DNA from 3 places in the Exiguobacterium sp. AB2 genome. Region 3 is predicted to be linked to each of the others. Evidence: predicted binding sites of a transcription regulator. Region 3 holds the regulator's gene; each other region holds the start of a gene.
The links. The regulator Rex, encoded in region 3, represses fermentation and respiration genes when NADH is low (regulators of the CRP and FNR family bind a similar motif). The targets are predictions, from matches to a motif close to TTGTGAAATATTTCACAA.
Positions count from the first base shown of each region.

Region 1: cydD (thiol reductant ABC exporter subunit CydD) is a predicted target of Rex. The motif match lies at 1,522-1,539, and genes of this name have one in related genera.
Region 2: DI14_RS03485 (DoxX family membrane protein) is a predicted target of Rex. The motif match lies at 5,211-5,228, and genes of this name have one in related genera.

Region 1 is NZ_JNAA01000067.1:4,481-12,617, reverse strand. It holds gene DI14_RS08810 (glycoside hydrolase family 31 protein) at 1-632, shown strand, start outside; gene DI14_RS08805 (Crp/Fnr family transcriptional regulator) at 754-1,443, shown strand; gene cydD (thiol reductant ABC exporter subunit CydD) at 1,569-3,293, shown strand; partial or broken gene cydC (thiol reductant ABC exporter subunit CydC) at 3,290-4,716, shown strand; gene DI14_RS15700 (hypothetical protein) at 4,816-5,004, shown strand; gene DI14_RS08790 (hypothetical protein) at 5,256-5,780, opposite strand; gene DI14_RS08785 (diguanylate cyclase) at 5,926-6,996, opposite strand; gene tnpA (IS200/IS605 family transposase) at 7,178-7,576, shown strand; gene tnpB (IS200/IS605 family element RNA-guided endonuclease TnpB) at 7,582-8,137, shown strand, end outside.
Region 2 is NZ_JNAA01000021.1:44,043-52,179, reverse strand. It holds gene DI14_RS03515 (AraC family transcriptional regulator) at 1-147, opposite strand, end outside; gene DI14_RS03510 (alpha-glucosidase) at 261-1,910, shown strand; gene DI14_RS03505 (flavodoxin domain-containing protein) at 2,013-2,519, shown strand; gene DI14_RS03500 (glycoside hydrolase family 55 protein) at 2,483-4,078, opposite strand; gene DI14_RS03495 (cold-shock protein) at 4,345-4,545, shown strand; gene DI14_RS03490 (pyridoxamine 5'-phosphate oxidase family protein) at 4,666-5,079, shown strand; gene DI14_RS03485 (DoxX family membrane protein) at 5,265-5,768, shown strand; gene DI14_RS03480 (DUF3817 domain-containing protein) at 5,851-6,147, shown strand; gene DI14_RS03475 (MFS transporter) at 6,170-7,420, opposite strand; gene DI14_RS03470 (helix-turn-helix domain-containing protein) at 7,537-8,137, shown strand, end outside.
Region 3 is NZ_JNAA01000079.1:141-8,277, reverse strand. It holds gene tsaD (tRNA (adenosine(37)-N6)-threonylcarbamoyltransferase complex transferase subunit TsaD) at 1-438, shown strand, start outside; gene DI14_RS10645 (hypothetical protein) at 453-1,019, shown strand; gene DI14_RS10635 (flavodoxin domain-containing protein) at 1,392-1,892, opposite strand; gene DI14_RS10630 (hypothetical protein) at 1,971-2,396, opposite strand; gene DI14_RS10625 (ABC-F family ATP-binding cassette domain-containing protein) at 2,393-4,294, opposite strand; gene DI14_RS10620 (redox-sensing transcriptional repressor Rex) at 4,444-5,100, shown strand; gene tatA (twin-arginine translocase TatA/TatE family subunit) at 5,100-5,318, shown strand; gene tatC (twin-arginine translocase subunit TatC) at 5,322-6,110, shown strand; gene DI14_RS10605 (hypothetical protein) at 6,425-6,718, shown strand; gene DI14_RS10600 (FAD-dependent oxidoreductase) at 6,911-8,137, shown strand, end outside.

The DNA of each region.
Region 1 (8,137 bases), on a different contig from region 3:
CCGGACATCGTTATGCGGGTGACAAGTCGGTCCGTGTGTTCCGGGGAATAGACGAACAGGCCGTGTTCGCGAAGGCGGGAGCCATCATCCCGATGGCCCCGCACCATTCTGGGCGGAACGACACGGACAACCCGGACGAATTAGAAGTGCTCATCTTCCCGGGGGCCTCGAACACGTTCACGCTTTATGAGGACAATGGGACGGACCGTTCTTATGAGACCGGCGCGTATGCTGAGACGACGTTCACACTCGACTGGAAAGCCCGCCGCCTCGACATTCGTCTGTCTGGAGATGCGACGGTCTTGCCGGAATGGCGTACGATGACGCTCCTCGTTCGTGGCGTCAAAGCCGAAGGTGCGTACAAGCAGGAGACACAGACGCTCCGTCTAGAGCTCGGAGAAGTTGACCGCGACATGACCGTCGAACTCCCGGTCGACTTGACGAGTAACGACCACCGCCTCGATCGGTTGTACCGTTTCCTCGACCGAGCCGAGATTTCCTATGATTTGAAAGACCGGTTGTATCAGATGTCGGCAGCAAAAACGCGCCTCGAGGCGTGGCTGTTCGATTTGCATGCGCTCGAACTCGAGCGGGATCTCCAAGATGCGATCATGGAACTGATGTTGGACTGAAGAGGGGGGTGTCCCCCTCTTTGTCTTGTCAGAAAACTGTCGGAATTTGAAAGCGTTTACATAAAACAGTTTAGTATACTGAAGGGGGAGCGATTCGATTGTGGAAAGTGAGGGATGCGACATGTCGCAGCAATGGTCGGTTGAGGACTTGAGACAAATCGACGTGTTCGAGCAGTGTGCGAGTCGGGAGCTCGAGGCGCTTTTGCCGCACGTCTATCAACGGACATATCGAAAAGGACAGATTTTGTTTATGGAAGGCGACCCGCGGGAGCGCGTCTACTTTCTCATGGACGGTTACGTCAAGCTTGAGCGCCTCCATGAGACGGCGATGTATCAATACGCGGACTACTTGAAGCCGAAGCAGTTGTTCCCGTACAGCGGGATGTTTTCCACGACGTTCTACCGCCACTCCGCGGAGGCACTTACTGATATCACGGTCATTTATATGCCGGCGGACCGATTCGAACAGCTCGTCAAACGAAGTGCGACGATGCTGTTGAATATCGTCGGGCAGATGAACCGGATTCTCGATTTACATGAACGGCGTCTCCAAGAGATTATTACGCCAAGCGCGACGGATCGCGTGCTCAACACGATTCACTACTTGATTGAAGACTTAGGGGAGCGCGAGGCAGACAGCGTCCGTATCCGCTGCCCGTTCACGACGGTCGAACTGTCGCGCCTGTCCGGGACATCACGGGAGACGGTGTCGGGTATTTTGTCGCGGCTACGGAAAGAAGACATCCTGCAATTCGATGCCCGACAACTCGTGACGGAGCATCCAGAATATTTTGAACAAGCGACGCATTGACACCGTACGGACGTACGGTGTTTTTTGCATGCTCTCGTAAGCGAAGCGTTCGCTATGGAGAGATGCATGCGATATAATTAGTGAGAATCATCACAAAGAAATGATGTTATGACTTGTTAGAAAGGATGAACGCAGTGAAACGACTGCAAGCCCTCGCGTTAGCTGAAAAGCGGCACATCATCGGCCTCGTCATCGCGGCCGTCATGATCGGTTTGTCGATTTTAGCCCAAGCCTATTTAATCGTCGACGTCGTCGACCGTGTCTTCTTACAAAATCAATCGTTTGAAAGCGTCCTTCCGACGCTCGGTTGGCTCGTCGTCGCGCTTCTCGTCCGGGCGTTGTTCGGTTACGTCTCGGGACGCATCGGTGCGAGCCTGTCAGAGAAGGCGAAGCGGTCGCTTCGACGTCAACTCTTGGATCGTTATACGTCGAACCCGGTGGAGACGTCGCTCTCGGGACAATCCGGTAAGAAAGTGAGCGTATACATGGACGCCGTCGACGAGGTCGACGCCTACTTCAGCCAATATTGGCCCCAAGTGATTCAGACGTCGATTATTCCGCTCCTCATTCTCATCGTCGTCTTCACCCAACATTGGATCTCGGGCGTCATCATGATGGTGACGGCGCCGTTCATCCCGATTTTCTTCATCATCATCGGGATTGCGACGCAGAAGAAATCGGAACAACAGATGGAGAAGATGAACCAGTTCTCTGGTAAGTTTTTAGACGTCTTGCAAGGACTGACAACGCTGAAGCTATATGGACGGACGGAGCGAGAAGCGCAAGCCATCGAGAAGAGCAGCCTCGACTTCCGAGACGCGACGATGGTCGTCTTGAAGACGGCGTTCTTGTCCGGACTCATGCTCGAGTTCATCTCGATGCTCAGTACCGGTGTCGTCGCCCTTGAAGTGGCGCTCCAAATGGTCGTCTGGCAGAACTTGACGTTTTTCGCCGGCTTTCTCATTCTCGTCTTGGCCCCTGAATATTACTTGGCCATCAAAGACCTCGGTGGCGCGTTCCATACGGGACGTGGCAGCATGGGTGCGGCCGATCGAATCTTTGAAGCGCTCGACGCCCCGGATGATCGCATCGTGTGGGGTGAGCGCGTGCTGACGAACCGGACCCCTGAGCTTCGACTCGAGGAGGCGTCGTTCCAATATCAGGGCGGTCGCTTCACCTTGCAGCCGCTCAACGCTACGATTCCGGCGCGGTCACATATCGCATTGGTCGGGGCGAGCGGGTCAGGGAAGACGACAGTGTTAAATCTTCTTTCCGGGCTCGTCAATCCCGATACGGGTCGCGTCCTCGTCGACGGGAAGCCGCTCCACTCGTATACGGACACGTCGTGGTACGGCACGGTCGGCTATATCTCGCAGACCCCGTACTTGTTCGCTGGGACGCTCGCTGACAATATCGCCCTCGGCGAGACGGCTGACGAAGCGGCGATCATGCGCGCGGCCGAAGCGGCCGGCCTCGTCGACGTGATTCGCCATTTGCCGGACGGGCTATACACCGAACTCGGTGAGGGCGGCTACGGCTTGTCTGGCGGCGAGCGGCAACGGCTCGCGTTGGCCCGCGCCTTCTTGAAACGGCCGGGCATCATCTTGTTCGATGAGCCGACGACCGGTCTCGACTTGATGACCGAGCAAATCGTGCGCCGCTCGATCGAAGAGTTGTCGCGCGACGCGACGCTCGTCACGGTCGCCCATCGTCTGCATACGATCAAGCAGGCGGATGCGATTTGGTTCATGGACAACGGGACGCTCGTCGCGAGCGGGACGCATGAACAGATGCTCCATGCCCCGGCTTATGCCGACTTATTCACGTTACAGAAAGGAGTGAGAGGATGAGTTCCCTTTGGACGATCACGAAATGGATGATGCGAGAGAAGAAGGATATCGTCCTCTCCATCTTCTTTGGATACGTGGCGGGACTTGCCGCCGTCGCCTTATTCGCGGCGAGCGGATACCTCGTCGCGCGGGCCGGCCTCGTACCACCGCTCTACGCGCTTATGATTCCCGTCGTCTTAATCAAACTGTTCGGTGTCATCCGAGCGAGCGCGCGGTATCAAGAGCGACTCGCCTCGCACCGGGCGACGTTCACCATTTTGAGTGAGCTCCGTGTCCGGTTTTATCGACAGCTCGAACCACTCGTCCCGAATATCTTCGCGAAATATCGAAGTGGTGACTTACTCGCGCGCGTCGTCGGGGACGTGGAGAGCTTACAGAACTACTTTTTACGCGTCTTCTATCCACCAATTATTTTAGTGCTCGTCTTCTTGAGCACCATCTTTTTCGTCACGTACTTCTCAATTTTCGTCAGTCTCTGGATTTTGTTCGGTGTCTTCGTGACTGGCTTCTTGATCCCGGCTTTCTTCGCCCGTGTCCGAGCCCGACACGACCGCAAACTGCGGTCGCTTCGTGGTGATTTGTCGAGCGGGATGACGGAGATGATGTATGGCTATCGTGACTTGTTGCTGCATCAACATCTCGGAAAGACGAAGCAAGACTTGATGGAGCGGAGCGACCGCTACGTGGCGGCCGAGCGTGAAGATGTGACGAGCCAGTTCTTCAACTCCTCGCTCGTCGTCGGTGCGTCATTGCTCGTCTCTTGGGGTGTGCTCGCGATTGGTGCTTACTTGGTCGTCGGTGGAGAGCTTGACGGCTTGTTCCTCGCCATGCTCATCATGATGTCGCTCACGGCGTTTGAGAACGCGACGCCGATGGCCGTCTTCCCAGGTCACTTTGCCGACAGCAAGCAGGCGGCCGACCGTCTGTTTGAGGTCGTGGCACCGAGTGAAGCAATGGAGCAAGCCGAAGCGGCAAGACGCGACATCTCGCTTCAAGGGGCACCTGAGATTTCTGTCAGCCGTGTGAACTATCGGTATCCGGACACGTTCCGCGACGTCCTCGTCGACGTCGATGCGGTGTTCCCGAGCGGATCGAAGACGGCGATCGTCGGGCCGAGCGGCTCGGGAAAATCGACGCTCCTCCAAATGCTCCTCGCTTTCATCCGTCCAGACGAAGGCAACGTCTTCATCGACGAGGCACGACTCGACGACATCACACAGGCGTCGATTTGGGAGCATGCGAGCGTCGTCCTTCAAGAGAACCACTTCTTCTTCGGGACGGTGCGCGACAATTTGGCGCTTGCCGGTGAACACACGGACGAGGCGATGACGAGAGCGCTCAGCAGCGTCCGGCTCGGCTTCTCGCTCGATGAACCGGTGCTTGAGAAAGGCGCCAACTTGTCGGGGGGGAACGCCAGCGGCTCGCGATTGCCCGGGCGCTACTTAAAAACGGCTCGCTCTGGCTACTCGACGAGGCGACGTCAGCGCTCGATGCGCGGACCGAGGCGGACGTGTACGCCGAGATGTTCGACACAGCACAGGCTTCGACGCTCGTCATGGTCAGCCACCGTCTGAACGGGCTCGAGGCGTTCGATCAAATCATCGTCATGGAAGCCGGGCGCGTCATCGAGACCGGTTCATTCGATGAGTTGATGCAGGCGCGCGGCACGTTCTATGCGTTGAAGCAAATCGAACAAGATGTATTCGCCTAAACGAAAAGCGAGCGGCTCCGTCGGAGAGCCGCTCGCTTTTTCATATGGCAAATCTGGGTGCAACAAATGGGGGTTGTCGCATTGCTTTCAAAAAGAGTGTCGTGGAGGGGAATCCACGTGACGCATGCGTTTGGGGAACGAGCGCGTCAAGCTTTTGGGAGCTACAAGTCGAGTATAAGTGATAACGATTCTCATTGTCAATTAGTAATAAAATAAAAACTGCAACCGAGATCCGATTGCAGTGTCGAGGGTCAGTTTGACGGGACGCCTTTACTGAGCGTGAACCGGAGCAAGCTGAACAGATAGCGGATATAAAATAACGCGAACGCGTAAAAGACGGCGATAATTGGAGAGGCGATATTGACGCCTGGAATATTCAATAGAAACTCGAAGACGAGAATCGAGAGTAAGAAGACATAGAGGCCTGCATCGAGATAGAGCGGCATCACGTTTCCGCGCTGGTGCCAGAACGTGCGCACGAGCGGAGCGACAATCATGCCGATGATGCGTTCGGCGAACCCGATGCTCAAGACGGCGATGAGGAAAGATGCAACCGCATCGAATCCGATGAGACGCGGGAAGGCGAACATCGAAATGAGCAAGAGCGGTCCGATAAAAATCATCATGGAGATTGAGGTGCGTAAAAAGATGAACAAGTTCCGCTTTAACGTATCGACTCCCCCAAAGAGCGATTGGCGGAACGTCTTACCGCGTTGATAATCGAGGACGAAAGATCCCACGAACATCAACCCAAATAGTGATAACAAGACTGTCATGAAATGTGTTTCCCCTTTTTCTAGTCAAATCGATGATTACAAAAAGCTTACGAACCAAAGTCTAGCCTAGTGTACCGATTCGACTAGGGAAAGTAAAGCAGGAAAACTGATGAACGTGTTAAACTTTTACGAACGCTTTTTGGCTTCATGAAGCCAAAATGAAGCGATTGCGTCCCGATTCTTTTGCGTGATATAACGCTTCGTCGGCATGTTTCAAGACACTGTCGACCTCGATATCGTTCGAATGGCAGGCACCGAGCGAAACGGTGATGTGGAGCGTCCCGGCACTCGTCTCGAACGGGAACGTCGAGACTTTTTCTCGTATAGATTCGGCGAGGCGTGACACCTCGTCTTTTTGGGCGTTCGGCATGATGATTAAAAATTCTTCTCCACCGAAACGTCCGACGAGGTGATCTTCGCGACTCTCGGCGACAAGAAGCATCCCGAGCTCACGCAATACGTCGTCGCCGACGTCATGGCCATACGTATCATTAACGCGTTTGAAATGATCGATATCGACGAGGATGAGCGCATACTCTTCTGCCTCGACCGTCAAGTTTGCCATCGCCTCGTTCAACAGGCGACGATTGGCGATCCCCGTCAAAGCGTCCGTGCGCGCGAGCTGTTGCTGATGCTGGACGTTCTCAAAGTGCCTGCGCAACTCTTGGAGCAGACGATAGGCGGCGCAAGCGCCGACGTACGACATGACGAGATAGACGAGTAAAATCGGATAGAACAAGTCGAGTGGCAGCGCGTAATAGATTGCCGCACCGAAGACGATGGCGCCGATTGTCGTGAAGACGAGCAACGTGCTCCGCGTGTTATCAAGTTTGAGCCGCAACAGGCTCGCCGGAAGAACGAGCGCGACCATCGTGGCGATCGCCAAGTAAAACCCGACGTACTCGCCGTTCGTGATCATGAAAAAACGACCGATCAAAAACAAGACAGCCGCGACGGCGCCGCTCACCCAACCACCAAACAAGACGGCGAGCGTGATCGGGATGGCTCGTAAATCGATGAGCACCCCTTCGAGATGAAGGGCGTTCCCGAGTAAAATCGTGGCGGTGAACGCGCTCTGCACCCCGAGCAGGACACGGGCCTTCAGCGGCGAATGCGGCGTCAGTCGTGGTCGATTCCGAAAAGGTAGGAACGAGATTGTGAACAGCGTGAACAAGATGCATAGGTCGATGAAAAATGAGTTGATGATGGTGAGCATGGACACAGTCCCCCTGTGTGGAAATGGAAATAACTAGTTTAACAAAATTAGGCGAGAATTCTCCCTCCTCTAAGTGTCTCGGGGCGAAGCCCAGCGTAGGTGGGAGATGAATCGCCCGTCTTGTCGAGATTGTATGTTCTTGATACAATCAGTGTAACCAATCAAAAGGACTGAACTATCAATGAAAATGGATACAAACAAACATTCAGTCTTTCTCCTGAATTACCACCTCGTCCTGGTGGTCAAATATAGACGCAAGGTGATTGACGAAGACGTCTCGGAGTTCGCGAGACAGACGTTCGAACGGATCGGCGCGTCATACCATATCACACTGACCGAATGGAATCATGACGGCGACCATATCCATGTGTTGTTCAAAGCCCACCCGAACACAGAGATGTCGAAGTTTCTGAACGCCTACAAGAGCGCCAGCAGCCGACTGATCAAACGAGACTTTCCGCACGTCAAGAGACGACTATGGAAAGAAATGTTCTGGTCCCGGAGCTACTGCCTCGTGACGACCGGTGGTGCGACGATCGACGTCATCAGGCAATACATCGAAAAACAAGGAAAGGAGTGATCACTTTGCTGAAGGCGTACAAGTTTCGACTATACCCGACAAAGTCACAGAAAGGACACTTCGTGAAGACGTTCGGTTGCGTCCGTTTCGTCTACAACAAGATGCTCGAGGAGCGTATCCGGTTGTATGAGGAGTCGAAGTTGAATCCCGACGCAAAGCAGAAGCTCCCGACCCCGGCGAAGTACAAGCCCGAGTTCCCTTTCTTGAAAGAGGTCGATAGCTTGTCTCTGGCGAACGCCCAGATGGACTTGAACAAGGCGTATGCCAACTTCTTCCGCGACAAGTCTGTCGGGTTCCCGAAGTTCAAATCGAAGCACGGCGACCGCGCCTCCTACACGACCAACAATCAGAACGGGAGCGTCCGGATCGAGGACGGGAAGGTGAGACTTCCTAAGGTCGGCTTCGTGAAGTTCAAACAACATCGTCCTTTCGAGGGGATCATCAAGTCCGTGACGGTCTCGATGACGAAGACGGGCAAGTTCTTCATCTCCATTCTTGTCAATCAAGGCGAGGAAAAATGGGTTCCTGCCAAGAACAAGATCGGGATCGATCTCGGTTTGG
Region 2 (8,137 bases), on a different contig from region 3:
AGGGCGTGCCGCATACGTCTCACCGTTGATGACGACGCGAGCCGTCCCTTCTGTCTGTAACCGAATCAAATACGTCTCAAGTTGATTTGGAAACGGAAAAGTATAGGATGTAGTGTGATAAGAATAGCCACAAAAGCCGATTTCCATCGAATCTTCCTTTCTTAATAGCAAAATCGTTCATATCCCAATCATATCATGGATAGTCATGCGTTCGAGGAGACGGTACGATGGAGGCGACAGAACGTATGAGGAGGATGAACATGAAACAATGGTGGAAAGAAGCGGTCGTCTATCAAATCTATCCGCGCAGCTTTAACGATTCGAACGGTGACGGGATTGGGGACATCCCGGGCATCACCGAGAAGATGTCTTATTTAGCAGAGCTCGGCATCGACGTCATCTGGCTCTCGCCGGTGTACGACTCGCCGAACGACGACAATGGGTATGACATTCGCGACTATCGCGCCATCATGGATGAGTTCGGGACGATGGCAGACTTTGATGCGATGTTAGAAGAAGCGCACCGTCATGGCATCAAAATCATGATGGACCTCGTCGTCAACCACTCGTCGGACGAACATCATTGGTTCATGGAGTCTCGCTCGTCAAAAGATAATCCGTATCGTGACTACTACATTTGGAAGAAAGGCAAGGACGGACAGCCTCCGACGAACTGGGGTGCGTTCTTTGGCGGCAGCGCCTGGAAGTATGATGAGGCGACGGATGAGTACTATTTGCATCTATTCAGTAAGAAACAACCGGACCTCAACTGGGAGTCGGAGACGCTTCGTCGTGAAGTGTACGACTTGATGACGTATTGGCTCGATAAAGGGGTCGACGGGTTCCGGATGGACGTGATCAACATGATTTCGAAAGACCAGAGCTATCCGGACGGGGAGACGCGGGGCACGGGTTACGGCGACGGGACACCGTTCTTCTTTAACGGGCCACGCATTCATGAGTTCATGCAGGAGATGAACCAGGAAGTGTTGTCGAAGTACGACACGATCACGGTCGGCGAGATGCCGGGCGTCAGCGTCGAGGAAGCGAAACTTTATACCGGAGAAGACCGGAACGAGTTGAACATGGTGTTCCATTTTGAGCACGTTGACGTCGGCAACGGGAGCTTCGGGAAGTGGAACCCGACCGATTGGAAGCTGACGGATTTGAAGACGATTTTTTCGCGTTGGCAAGAAGGGCTCGACGAGGAAGGCTGGAACAGCCTCTATTGGAGCAACCATGACCAACCGCGTGCCATCTCCCGTTTCGGGAACGATTCGGCAGAATATCGCGTGCGGTCTGGGAAGATGCTCGCGACGCTCTTACACATGTTGAAAGGGACGCCGTATATCTATCAAGGGGAAGAGTTCGGGATGACGAACGTCGCCTTCGATGCGATTGACAAGTATCGGGACATCGAGACGCTCAACGCCTATCGCGATTACACGTCGAACGGACTGCTCACGCATGAAGAGATTTTTCGCGGCATCCACGAGCGTGGACGCGACAACTCCCGGACGCCGGTCCAATGGTCGGCTGAGGCGCAAGGAGGGTTCACGACGGGGACGCCTTGGATTGACGTCAACCCGAACTACGTCGACATCAATGCGGAAGCGGCCCGGAAAGACCCGGACTCGCTCTTCCACTACTATCGCCAGTTGATTCAGCTCCGGAAACAGAACCCGGTCGTCGTCTACGGGAAGTATGAACTGCTCTTACCAGACGACGAGGCGGTATATGCGTTCACGCGGACGTACGAAGGTGAGACATGGCTCGTCCTGTGTAACTTCTCGGATGAGGAGCAAGTGCGGGAACTCCCGTTTGAAGTGAACGAACGCGTCATCGGAAACATGGAACCCGTGTCCCCGTTCACGCTTCGCCCGTACGAGGCACAAGTGTATAAAGTGTGACAAAAAACTCGCCTTTAGAGGCGAGTTTTTTTGATGCTGCTACGTATCGCGCGTTCTTTCGGGAATAGGATACTATGACCTGACCGAAAGGGGGGGAACGAGATGAAGACATTGATCACCTATTCAAGCCGCTACGGGACGAGCGAAAAGGTCGCACGTCTATTGGCGGACCGATTACCGGGGGACGTCCACGTACAGGATGTGGTCGAACGGCCTGACGTAGACTGGGCGGGCGTGGATCACGTCATCGTCGGCAGCTCAATCCGGATGGGGAAAATCCAAGACGAGATGACCGCGTGGCTTCACATCAACGAGTCGGAACTGTTGAAACGCCCGCTCGGACTCTATTTGTGTGCCGGCACCCCGACCGCCGCGGAACGCAAACGGGAACTTGAAGCGGCTTATCGGGACGCGTTACGGGCGCATGCCTATTTCGTCGAAGTCGTGGGCAGCGGGTATGACTTTGAACGCATGGGCTTCCTCGACAAGGCGATCGTCCGGATGATGGCGAAACAAACAGTAAGTTCGCTCGATTTGGACGAAGCGATGCTCGACGAGCTCGTCGAATCGGCTCAAGCGTCGCTCCGCACCCGCTCTGAGAATCCGTAAGCGAACACGTCGTGGGCGTCGAGTGGACTTTGGGAGGAGATGAGTGCATCTCCTCCTTTTTGTTCGCCCTCGATTCGATGAAGCGAGACCGTCGAAAGCCGTCCTCCGATTTTAATGGCGATCGGAGCCGAGTGACGGCAGGACACGTCTTCAATCGAGACGCGGTCCGTATGGTTCGCCCCGCCGAACAGTTCGATGTCGGCACGGGCCGATGTGAATCCGCTCGCCGTGATCCGCTTCAAACGCACGTTACGCGATTTGTATTGAATCGCGAGTGCCGGTTGGGCCTCGTAGTCGTAGGCCGTGTCTCCGAGTGCGGTGAACCCGTTGATGAACACATCTTGATAAGCGGAGATGACGAGACTGCGAGGCGAGGACTTTTCGTATAAGCCGGACCGGACCGGTTCAATGGAGACGAGGTTCGTCCCGGAGAGGAACCGGGCCGTCTTCGAGTCCGGGTCGTCCGCCAAATGGTGGCCGATGTGGCGGAAGTTATACGAACGGTTGTCGTGATACGACACGTGCCCGAAAATGTGGACGTCATGGGCGGCCGAGGACGTGGCGTGCGCCTTCACCTCGATCCCGCCGAAACAGCCTTCGGTCAAATTATTGACGAGGACGACGTGACGTGAGCCATCATCGACCTCAATCCCGTTCGAATTCGAAAAACCGGCCGTGTGCGTTCGGCCGTGCGGGTGGTGGCAATAACAGTTCGTGATATAGATGGCGTCGCTGTGATGGGTCGTGATCCCATCGTCCCCGTAATGGGTCGCCTCGCATCGGTCGAGCCAAACGTAACGGCTCCCGTTCGCCGCCCGTAGGCCGTCCCCGAGATAGTGGTAGTGGGGCGCCGTGATGTCGAACGCGTGCAAGCCGGCATTCTTCGCCGTCACATGGTGAATCCAGCCGAACGTGACGTGGGCGAACGTCAACGCACTCGACGCCGTATCGCTGCTCGACGTCCGTTCGACGTCGCCGAGGCGATCGACGTTCCAATCGAGAGTGAGATGAGCGACTTCGATATGGTGGTTGCCACGGAACGGTGTCGCATTCCGGAGTAGACGTCGATGTTTCGGGGCCCCGTCGGCGAGCTTAATCACGGTCTTGTCCTGTCCGGCCCCTACGAGTACGCAGTTCGATGGCATTCGAATCCCTCGGACGACGTACGTCCCGGCTGGTACGTGGACGCGGCGATTTGAACGAAGGGCGAGCCGGAAGGCGAGCGTGCAGTCGGTCCTCCCGTCCCCGACGGCCCCGTACTCGGTCACATCGACTTGGTGTGTCGTTGCTTGTGTCAGATTCAAATATTCCGCGTCCAGTCGTCTCATCCAAACGGGACGCACCATATCGTCTGCCACTTCGAGGGGAAGGGCGTTCGTCACCGGTACGATTCGTTCGGTCAATGGAAGACGTGACGGTTCGGTATGATGTTGATGCGGATAGGACTCGCGGCGAGTCGCTTCATGCCAAGCGAGCGTATCCGTCCATAAAGATTCCTCCGCATAAGCAGAGTTGGCGCGAATAGTGGCGTGGGGATTCAATCGATTAATGGCCTCCATGGTCTGTCTCCTCCTCGTGATGACTTCCCTCTGACTGTACCCGATTTCGAAGTATTTTTAGCAAACCGAAGTATTTAGTAGACAGAAGCATTTGTCCGTGGTATATTACATATGTGCTTAATTAAGAATAGCTGGAAACATAATTCACAAACGCTTTGGATTATTTTTCGTTTTAAGATAATCCCAGAGGTTTGTGCTTTTTTTGGTCAGTTTTTTCTAGTAAGGCACTACTATAACGCTCAGCGTTTATTTCAGGAGGGTTCATTATGAACACAGGTAAAGTAAAATGGTTTAACTCAGAAAAAGGTTACGGCTTCATCGAAATGGAAGGCGGAGACGACGTATTCGTACACTTCTCAGCAATCCAAGGCGACGGCTTCAAGACACTTGAAGAAGGCCAAGCAGTAACTTTCGAAATCACTGACGGAGCTCGTGGACCACAAGCTTCTAACGTTGAAAAAATCTAATCTTCCTTAACTTTAAGGAATTTTATAACCTGTCCGCATCTGCGGGCAGGTTTTTTTGTGTTTAATCGCGTGCCTCCGGGGAAGAGTATACGAGTGACAATCACAAGGAGGGTATTCGAAATGGATGCATTGCAAACGGCAAAAGATATTTTGAATCACAGCAACGTAGGGACGATGGCGACTGTCTATAAAGGAAAGCCGCATAGCCGCTACATGACATTTTTCCACGATGAATTGACGCTCTATACCGCGACCTCGAAAGACACAGATAAAGTCGACGAGTTGAAAAACAATCCGTATACACATATTTTAATCGGTTACGATGGCGACGGTGTCGGCGATACGTATTTAGAGATTTTAGGGGAGACGACCGTGTCGGACGACGAGTCGATGAAAGAAAAAGTGTGGAACGAGAAGCTCGAAGGTTGGTTCGACGGTCCGGATGATCCGAAACTCGTCATCTTGAAAGTGACGCCACAATCGATGCGGGTCATGAATAAGAAAGGGCAACCACCGCAAGAAGTTCAGTTATAAAGGTCGACGTGACGTCCAAACGGGCGTCTTTTTTGTGGAATTTCCAAAAAGTGACTGACTTGTGACACACGTATGGACGAACGGTGAACGATTGTCATAACATATGTGAAAAACTGAACATGAGTGGTATATTGTGAATGTAATCACATATGAGTCATCATTCCACATAACAAGGAGGAATTATCATGTTCACAAAGTTTTGGCAAAACCACAACATCGCGACCGGCATCTTGACCGTACTTCGGATTTGGCTCGGTTATCACTGGCTCACGGCCGGGTGGGGAAAAATCACAGGCGACTTCGCATCTGGTGGCTATCTTCAAAACGCAGCGTCGCTCGCGACGGGCGACCATCCGGCGGTGGCCGGTTGGTGGGCCGCCTTCCTCGAAGGCTTCGCGATTCCGAACGCAGCGTTGTTTGACATCTTGATCCCGTATGGTGAGTTTTTGGTCGGTCTTGGCCTCTTGCTCGGAGCGTTGACTCGTAGCGCCGCTTTCTTCGGTCTCGTCATGAACATGGCGTTCTTGCTCTCAGGTACGGTCAGCACGAACCCGACGATGCTCATCGTTTCGGTCCTCATCCTCGTCGCCGGTTACAACGCTGGGAAAATCGGGATCGACGGGTTGTTCCTTCGCAAGTTCGTTGAAACGAAAGTCATGCATCGTTCACCAAATCGTCAAATAGCGTGACGACTTTCTGACATTCTCCTGTGACAAACCGTTCGTTGTTCGGCTACGATGAACATAGCATGGATTGCAAAGGAGAACAGAAATGAACGCTACACAGTTTAAATGGCTCGGATATACGGAAGGCATGTCGTTCTTATTGTTATTGTTTATCGCGATGCCGCTCAAGTATTTAGCGGGTATGCCGCTCGCCGTCAGCATCGTCGGTGCGGCGCACGGATTCTTGTTCGTCGCGTACGTCGCGGCTGCGGTCTACATGGCGCGGCGCTTCCGCTGGAGTTTCAAAGTGCTCGTCCTCGCGGTCATGGCGTCGGTCATCCCGTTCGGACCGTTCCTACTCGAAAAACGAATTTTACCTTCAACAGAGAAGACATCGAACTGAGCGGTTCGATGTCTTTTGGCGTTCATGCACTTTCCGCGTCTGCTGACACAGCTGCTTTTTCGGCAGCGATGTCGTGACGGATCCGATACATCGCAAGCGGCGTGATCGATAGCAGGCAGACCATGCAGACTGTATAGAGGAAAGCGACCGATACCCATTCACTCAAGGCGCCGAACAAGATGAAACCGAGCGGCGTGATGCCCATCGCGAGTGATTCGAGCACACCGATGACCCGACCGAGGTAGCTCGGTTCTGTATTCGTTTGTAAATACAGTTGCATCGGAATGTTGACCCGGATGATGAAAAAGCCGCTGAACAGCGCGAAGGCTGTTAAAAAAACGATGGCCGGTGTAATCGAGAAGTCAAAATAAACGGGCACGGCCGGTGCGATAAAGAGGCAACTCATGACGATGAGCGACGTTCGGACTGTCGCGAGGCGATACTTGATCGCAAATATCGGTAATGCATGGGCGAGCGAGGCGACTAAAAAGCCGACGGCGAACATGCTTTCTAATAAACCGAACTGGAGCGGGCTCGTTCCGATTTCTTGCAAGGCGACAATCGGAAATAACACTTGTGAAGCGACGAAGAAAAAGTTGAGCAGTGCGGCAAGGACGGTCAACGTCCACAGCACGCGCTGCCGTTTCAAATAGCGGAAACCGGAACGGACGTCTTCCCACGTCGAATGATCGGCGGAAGTTTTTTCATATGATTGAAAGGTGAGCCGGGAGGCGAAGAGAGCTGCGATGATAAAGAGCAGTGACGAGCTGAACAGAAACGCTGAGATCGGTAGAAGGAGGAACAACGCCCCGGCCAACAGTGGTGTACCGATACTCGAGATCGAGACGACGCTTTGAATGAGCGAGTTGGCACGTTGCAGTTCGTCTTTATCAAAAAGAAAAGGAATCGAACTCGACAGCGTGACCGACAAGAAAGTCGAGACGATAGAGAGCAGACATGTGATAATCAAGAAGACAGGGACGCCGAACGTCCAAACGAGACTCGCAGCGCCTGCGAGAAAGAACAAGGCCGCGCTCAACGATTCCATCGTGATGATGACACGCTTGCGGTTCAGTTTATCGGCATAGACACCGGCGAGCGGGGATAACAGGACGCGGGGCAACGTGCCAAAAAGAAGGACGAGCGCGAACTGGAGTCCGGAGCCTGACGTCGTCAGGACGGTCAAGCCGGCGACGAACGTGAACAGGCTCGAAGCGAACAGCGACATGAATTTCCCGAGCAACAAGACGTACAAGTTTGGTGATGTGTTCATCAGAATCATTCTCCTTTACTATAAAGTTCAATTTGATTTAACTGTATAGTAAGCGATGAGACTCCAATTGTATACAATAAGTTCAATTTAATTTAACTTTTTTAAAGAGGTGCTCTATGATTGGACAACAGATTAAAGCGTTACGGAAAGAAAAAAAGTTGACCCAAAGCCAGCTCGCAGAAGGCATCATCACGAAATCGATGCTCAGTATGATTGAGAACGGCAAGGCGGAGGCGTCGATGCGCAGCCTACGCGAGATTGCGAAGCGACTAGACGTGCCGGTACAGTCGCTGCTTGTCGATGCGCGAGAAGCAGATTTACAGAAAATCGTCGAGGAGATTGAATCGACACAAGGGACGCTCCAATCATGGAAAGATGAAGACGTCCAACAAGCGCTTCGTCCTTATTTAGAAGACGAGATGAACTCGGTATGGCAAGGGAAAGCTTATACTTTATTCGCGGACACGATGTTCAATAATGGAGAGCAACAAAAACTGCTTGAGCTATACGATCAGGCAATTGCGGTGTTTGAGCGGTTCGAGGAGAAAGAGGAACTGATTATGGCGCGCATCAGCCAAGCCTTTTATCTGCTTATGTGGAATCGTTTTGAAGAGGCGATTGAGCGCATTGATATGCTTGAATTGATTGATTTGAGGAGCATGAAAACGAAGACGCGTGTTGAGTTCAGTATGTTGATGGTGTTCCGGAATATGTTGT
Region 3 (8,137 bases):
TACAAGTTCCCACGCGTCCGACTCGAGCCAGGAAGTTTTGACTTCAGTTTCAGCGGGCTGAAGTCATCGGTCATCAATGCCGTCCATAACGCCGAGCAACGGGGCGAGACGATTATCCCGGAGAACTTGGCGGCAAGCTTTCAAGCGAGTGTCGTCGAAGTGCTCGTCGAGAAGGCGATTCGTGCCGTGAACGAGAAAGGTGCGAAACAACTCCTCGTCGCCGGTGGTGTCGCGGCCAACCGTGGCCTGCGGGCCGCGCTACAGGCAGCGGCTGACCAAGAAGGCATCCGCCTCGTCATCCCGCCGCTCGCGCTTTGTGGGGACAACGCCGGCATGATCGGGGTCGCGGGACATCACGCGTATGTGCGCGGGAAGCGCGATACACTAGCGATGAATGCGGTTCCTGGGTTATCCTTAGAAGAGAGCATGACAGTCTAGGGGGAAATAGAGACATGACGAAACGCATCATCATTGGCGGGCTCGTCGTACTGCTCGTCGTCGCGACGTTTTTGCAAGTACGAGAGATTATCCGCGCCTACAATATCGCCTATCAAGAAGAAATCGTACCGGAAGCGACACGTGTGCGTTCGCTCACCGGAGCCGAGTCGCTTGAAGGTATCAGCCGGGTCACGGGCGAGAACACGCTCGTCGAGGCGCTGTATGGGTATAAGAACATGGACGACCAAGACATCGAGAGCGTCCTCGTCGTCGATCGCAACTTAGGGATTCAACCGAAGGCGAGCGACGCCTACTACGAACTCTTCCCGGGACGCGAGGCGACTGAGGAAGAGGCGGCGCAGTTCGAATCGCTCATCGCCGAGTTCGATGAGCAACAGCTGTTCGCTCAAGTCATCTCGACCCATGAGGCACGCTACGTGACGAACCGGGAAGAAGAGATGACATTTTACAAAGTGTTCGTCCGTGACGTCGACACGAACGAATACGTCTTCTTCATCACCGAAGACGGCACGAAACTCGACTTCCACACACGTGGCTTCTTGCCACTGCGTTATTTTTAAATGACTTTGAACAGAGGAGCGTCGTCCCGGTAGGGATGACGCTCCTCTGTTTTCATCTTTCATCGCCCTTCAGCCGTCCTGTCCGGCACGCCGCCCTCTATGATTTGTTAATCCCGGCCGATGACTTCAAGGACCATCGTAAGAAACGGTTCGGTATCGAGGCGAAGAACAGCCAATTGAGGAACTCACAAGGTCTGGCCCGCAACAAGACGCAGACCTGAAAGGCACGGCGTTACAAAGCGTGATGGTCATCGTCGCGGTCAACCTAAAGCGAATCATCATCCTTTGGAAAGAGAACACAGATGAAAGGCAAGGAAAAAGGCGATCGGCCCAACACAAGTCGGGCCAATCGCCTTTTTCGCGTTCTCACGCTCATATAGAGCGGAGGTTTTTCAGTGCCTTACCTTGGAGCTGAACTTTTTTATGTTCTTCGAGTCGTTCCATAAATGTGGTTGTGAATGAGACACACGACTCGCGTTTCGCTTCGGTGTTCGGGTCAAACTCAATCTTTAGAGGGGGAGCGGCAATCATCCCGTTCGCAGATCGAAGCGCGTTTTCAATCGTATCGACGGCAGCACAATATTTCGGGTAGTCGGTATCACCAGAACCAAACGCTGCACAAGGTAGAGCGTCTAAGTCCGCGTCATACAAATCGTCTACAAAACCTTCCGCCTCATACGGTACATCACCGTCACCCCATGTGTAGGCGCCGAGTAGGACGCCATCGTACTCCAATAGTGCATCGACGGAAAGGGACTCCAAATCGTCAGACAGCACGACCGTATGTCCTGCTGTGGTCAATGTATGTTGCAACAAGTGGGCGATGTCTTCTGTGTTCCCGGACATACTCACGTATGCAATCAAAATCGTCATGATTATCACCTCAAGACCACCTTAAATGAAAATGATTCTCATTGTCAATGATTGAATAAAAAAACACCACGTCCGATTTCATGAGGACATGGTGTCTGAGGATTTAGGGCGACGATACTTCTCGCGATGCCACGTATTGATTCGGCTGACCGTGAAGACGAGGAGCGCGAGCACCCACATGAACAGTGTCGTTTGATAGAAGTGGAACCAGACCGACCCGGGTGCATAAAAGCTATGCACCGTCACGTCGACCGGCCAGACGACGAGGCGGATGAAGAGCGTGCTCATGAGCAATCCACTCAGGAGACTGATGAAGATGCCGCTCCACGTCTGGATGATGAAGCCGATGACGACGGGCAAGAAGTAAAACACGATTGTCGGGACGATCGTCGATTCTCCACGGATGAGCTCGGACACGAATTCAGTCCCGGTCGGCACGATGAAGGCGAGACCGGTCAAAAACGCATGCAACCAGTCGATCCGCAGCGCACGGGACCGCATCATGAATGGAGCTCCTCCCATTCCGCATACAGTGCCGTGATTGACTCTTTCGTCGCGTCGGACTCGCTCGATAGCTCCTGTGCCCGCGCGAAGTCGTTGAAGACGTCCGGCTCGCAAAGGAGCTGTTCAATCTCTTCGAGGCGTGCCTCGTGCTGTTCAATCGTGAGCTCGATCTCTTCGATGCGCTGTTTCATTCGACGCTCCTCACGTTGTTGTTCCTTGTCGGCCCGTTGCTTTTTGACGACGACTTGTTTCGTCTCAACGCGTGCGAGCCGGGCCAGTTCTTCGAGTTCTTCTTTCTTCTCGACGTAGTACGAGTAATCACCGAGGTACTCGTCAATCCCGTTCGGCGTGATCTCGAGGACCCGCGTGGCGAGCCGGTCGATGAAGTACCGATCGTGCGAGACGAACAGGATGGTGCCGGGATAGTCGAGGAGCGCGTTCTCGAGAATCATCTTCGAGTCGAGGTCCAAGTGGTTCGTCGGCTCATCCAAGATGAGCAAGTTCGGCTGCTCGAGCTTCAGCTTTGCGAGCGTCAAGCGGGCCCGTTCACCGCCTGACAGTTCGTGGACACGTTTCATGACGTCGTCCCCACTGAAGAGGAACTGGCCGAGCAGGCTCCGTACGTCTTGCTCGCGCATGAGCGGCCAGTCGTTCCAAATCTCGTCGATGACGCGGTTCTTATCAGACAGATTCTGTTGCTCCTGGTCGTAGTAGCCGATCTCGACGCCGGTCCCGTAACGGATGTCGCCGGTGAGCGCCGGCTGTTGTTTCGTCAACACTTTCAAAAGCGTCGACTTGCCGACCCCGTTCGGGCCGACGAGGGCGACCGATTCGCCGCGCTGCAGCTGGAAGCGCAGGTTTTGAGCGATCGGTTCCTCATAGCCGATGGCGAGGTCGCTTCCGCTCAACACATCATTCCCGCTCTGGCGTTTGATCGTGAACGAGAGGACGGCGCTGCGTTCGTCGCCGTCCGGTGCATCCATCCGGTCGACCTTCTCGAGTCGCTTCCGGACGCTCTGGGCACGCTTCGTCGTCGTCGCCCGGGCGATGTTACGTTGGATGAAGTCTTGCATCTTGGCGATTTCTTCTTGTTGCGACTCGAACTGCTTCTTCTCTTGCTCATAGAGGGCCGCTTTCTGTTCGAGATACTTCGTATAGTTGCCGACGAAGCGGCGGCTCCGATGACGCGACAGTTCATAGACGACCGAGACGACCCGGTCGAGGAAGTAGCGGTCGTGGGAGACGATGAGGACGGCCCCTTTATAGCCGCTCAAGTACTTCTCGAGCCACGCGAGCGTCTCGATGTCCAAGTGGTTCGTCGGCTCGTCCAAGATGAGGAGGTCCGGGCTCTGGAGGAGCATCTTCGCCAAGGCGAGACGCGTTCGTTGCCCACCCGAAAGCGTGTCTATTTGACGCTCGAAGTCGTCCGGATAGAACCGCATCCCGTGGAGCACCGAGCGAATCGTCGCTTCATATTGATAGCCGCCCCGATCCTTGAACGTATGTTGTTCCTCGTCATACGCGGCGAGGAGCCGTTCATAGGCGTCCGCATCGTTCAAGATGCGTTCACTGCCCATGTCTTGCTCCATCCGTCGGAGCGTTTGTTCTTGCTCGATTAAATCGGTGAAGACGGTGAGCATTTCGTTCCAGATCGTCTCGCTCGATTCTAGCCCGGAGTCTTGGGCGAGGTAGCCGATCGTGACGTCTTTTGGCTTCATGATGTCGCCTGAGTCGTAGTTATATTCCCCGGCGATGACTTTGAGGAGCGTCGACTTGCCGGCACCGTTCCGGCCGACGAGGGCGACACGTTCACCTTCTTGAATCTCGAGTTTGACGTTCTCTAAAATCGGCTCGACGCCGAATGATTTTGATAAGTTGTTGACTTGCAATAGGATCAAGTGAAAAAACCCCTTTCTCTGTATTTAGTATACTGTATTTTTTAGTCTTTTCAGGTATATTCATTGAGTGGTCATGTGAATTCGTTTACAATCAAGGTGTATGAAATCAGATTCGTGTGTAACGTGTCGTAAAAAGGAGGCTCTTTCCGTTGAGTCAAAACGAACCAAAGATTCCGCAAGCGACAGCCAAACGGTTGCCACTATATTATCGGTTTATCCAAAGCCTGCATTCATCAGGCAAACAACGTGTCTCTTCTGCCGAACTGAGTGAGGCGGTCAAGGTCGATTCGGCGACGATTCGCCGCGACTTTTCGTACTTCGGTGCGCTCGGTAAAAAGGGATATGGCTATAACGTACAGTATCTGTTAGACTTTTTCCGAAAGACATTGAACCAGGACGAAATCACGAACGTCGCCTTGGTCGGGGTCGGTCATCTCGGGACAGCTTTCGTCAACTATAACTTCCTTAAAAACAATAACACACATATCGTCGTCGGGTTCGATGCAGACGAGACAAAAGTCGGCACGACGATGTCCGGTGTCCCGATTCATCACGTCGATGAGATGGAACAGATCATGAAGCAAAACAAAATCGATGTCGCCATCCTCACGGTCCCGTCCGCCTATGCGCAGCCGGTCGCCGATGACTTGGTCCGCTTTGGCATCAAAGGGATTTTGAACTTCACGCCGGCTCGACTTACGGTGCCGGACACGGTCCGCGTCCATCATATCGACTTGTCGATCGAACTCCAGTCGCTCATTTACTTTATGCAACACTATCCATCCGCTGAGGGGGTCCATCAATAATGGAATTTCTACAATCATCACTCGTCGTCGGTATCCCAGGTGGCGTCAGTATTTTTATCATCGCCATCATCGCGCTCATTCTCTTCGGGCCGAAGAAATTGCCAGAGTTCGGTCGGGCCGCGGGACAGACGCTCCGTGAGTTCAAAAATGCCACGAACGGCATGATGAAAGAGCACGACGAGAACGACAAGAAAGAAATCGAGAAGAAAGAGCAATAAGCCATGAACCATCAACCTGATCAAGAACGGGCACTGTCCGATCACTTGACAGAGCTGCGGAGACGACTGATGCTGTCGGCATTTGTCGTCTTTGCCTTATTCCTTATCGCTTTGCCGAGTGTCAAATACGTGCTCGCCTATCTGCAGGCGGACCTCGTCGAACGAGGGCTCGAACTGAACGCCTTTGGGGTCGCGGATCCGCTTATGATTTATTTGAATATGGCGTTCATTATCGGGATCGTGGCGTCCGGTCCGTTTCTACTGTATCAACTGTGGGCGTTCGTCGCACCTGGTCTGCATCCGAACGAGCGGAAAGCGACGCTCGCTTACATTCCAATCATTTCGGTTTTATTCCTCGTCGGTTTGGCGTTCGCCTACTATTGGCTGTTCCCGCTCGTCCTCGATATCTCGACGGACCTCGGGCAAGACCTTGGTCTGACCCAAATCATCGGGGCGTCGAACTACTTCACGTTCCTGCTGCAGTTGACGATTCCATTCGGACTATTGTTCCAGTTGCCGGTCGTGACGATGTTCTTGACGCGCATCGGTGTCGTGACGCCGTATTTCTTATCTAAAATTCGGAAGTACGCCTACTTCGCCTTGTTCGTCATCGCGGCCTTCATCACACCGCCGGATTTGACGTCGCACCTCATGGTGTCGCTGCCGCTTTTCTTCTTGTATGAGATCAGTTTGTCGATCTCACGCGTGACGTATCGCGGAGTGCTCCGACGTGAGAAAGAGGCGCAAGTGAAAGAACAGATGGATTTGATGAAACAGATGAATGAGAAGTGAGCATCGTTCCTTAACGGGACGATGCTTCAGAGTGTAGACAAAGTCATGTTTCAGTTGAACTGAAACATGACTTTGTCGTTTTCTTCAATAGCGCCATCGCAGAAAATCGCTATTTCAAGCGGTTCTATAGTTTGCTTAGATCATGGCTTTAAACAAAAAAGCTGCAGACAAGTAATTTGTCTACAGCCTGGAGCATCGTTCCTTAACGGGACGATGCTTTTTTTGATTGGGAATAAATGTTTTTACCAACAAGATAAACGCTGGACCCACGTGATACGATGAAACTACTTAGACATAAGTCAGGGGGAGAAGCGATGGTTTGGGAGTACTACGGGGATGCAATCATCATCGTCGGTGTGTTGACGACGATGCTATTGATTGCCGTGCTGAGTTTTTTGAAGTCTCCATTCAAGCGGAGACTCGTCTTCTCGTTGACGTTGCTCGTCGTGGGATACGTATCTTGTATCATCGGACTCGTCTTCGTTCGCGGTTGGGATGCGCTGGGCTGGATCATGATTGGTTTCAGTTTGTACGTGGTCGGTCTCGTCACGTATATTGGCGTCGTCATCTTTCACTGGATCAAAGCGCGACGCACGACAAAATCATGAGTGAACCGTTCCGATTGCGGAGCGGTTTTTTTGTCGTCACAACTGCTGTTCAAACTTCTGACATAATTACGTGAAAAATTGAGCAAAGGGATTGTCAAACCTTCTTGTGAAATAGTACAATAAGTTCAGAAAGCAAATGTGATATTTATCACAAACACTAACTTGCCTACCACTCAAAGGAGAGACAACCATATGAAAATCGCAGTCATCGGATGTACACACGCAGGAACAGCAGCAGTTAAAGGCTTACTCGCCAAACACGACAATCTTGACATCACGGTCTATGAGCGGAACGATAACGTCAGCTTCCTCTCGTGTGGGATTGCGCTTCACGTCGGCGGTGTCGTCAAACGTGCCGAAGAACTCTTCTATGCGTCACCGACTGAGCTTGAAGAACTCGGCGCAACGATGCGCATGAAGCACGACGTGTTGAACATCGACACGGAAGCGAAGACGGTCCATGTGAAAAATCTCGACACGGGCGAAGACGTCTATGACACGTTCGATCGTTTGATCGTCACGACGGGTTCATGGCCGATCGTCCCGACACTCCCAGGCATCGAGATGGACGGCATCGAGCTTTGTAAAAACTACGCCCACGCCCAGCGCATCATCGAGCGGGCGACGGATGCGACGAAGATCGCCGTCATCGGCGCCGGTTATATCGGTGTCGAGCTCGTCGAGGCGTTCGAAGTATACGGGAAACACGTCACGTTCATTGATAGCGCCGACCGCATCTTGAACAAGTACCTCGACAAGTCGTTCACGGACCAACTCGAGGCGGACATGACGTCACGCGGCATCGACCTCGAGCTCGGCCAGACGGTCGAAGCGTTCCGTGGGACAGATGGGAACGTCACACACGTCGTGACCGATAAAGGTGAGTTCGAGGCCGATCTCGTCATCCTCTGTGTCGGTTTTCGTCCGAACACGGGCCTCCTCGAAGGCCAAGTCGACATGCTTGGCAACGGCGCCATCATCGTCGACGAATATATGCGCACGAGCAACCCGGACGTCTTCGCAGCAGGGGACAGCTGTGCCGTCTACTACAACCCGGCGCGCACGCACGCCTACATTCCGCTCGCGACGAACGCCGTCCGTATGGGCACGCTCGTCGCCGAGAACTTGATGGCACCGCGCGTCCGCTATCAAGGGACGCAAGGGACGTCGGGTCTTCGTCTCTATGATTGGAATATCGCCTCGTCAGGTCTCACGGAAGAAGCGGCCGGCCTGTTTGGTCTCGACGTCGAGAGCGTCGTCGTCGAGGACGCCTATCGTCCTGAATTCATGCCGACGGCTGAAAAAGTCCAGTTCAAGCTTGTCTACGAGGTCGGCACACATCGTGTCGTCGGCGGACAAGTGCTCTCGAAAGCGGACATGACGCAAGCGGTCAACACGTTGTCGCTCGCCATCCAAAAC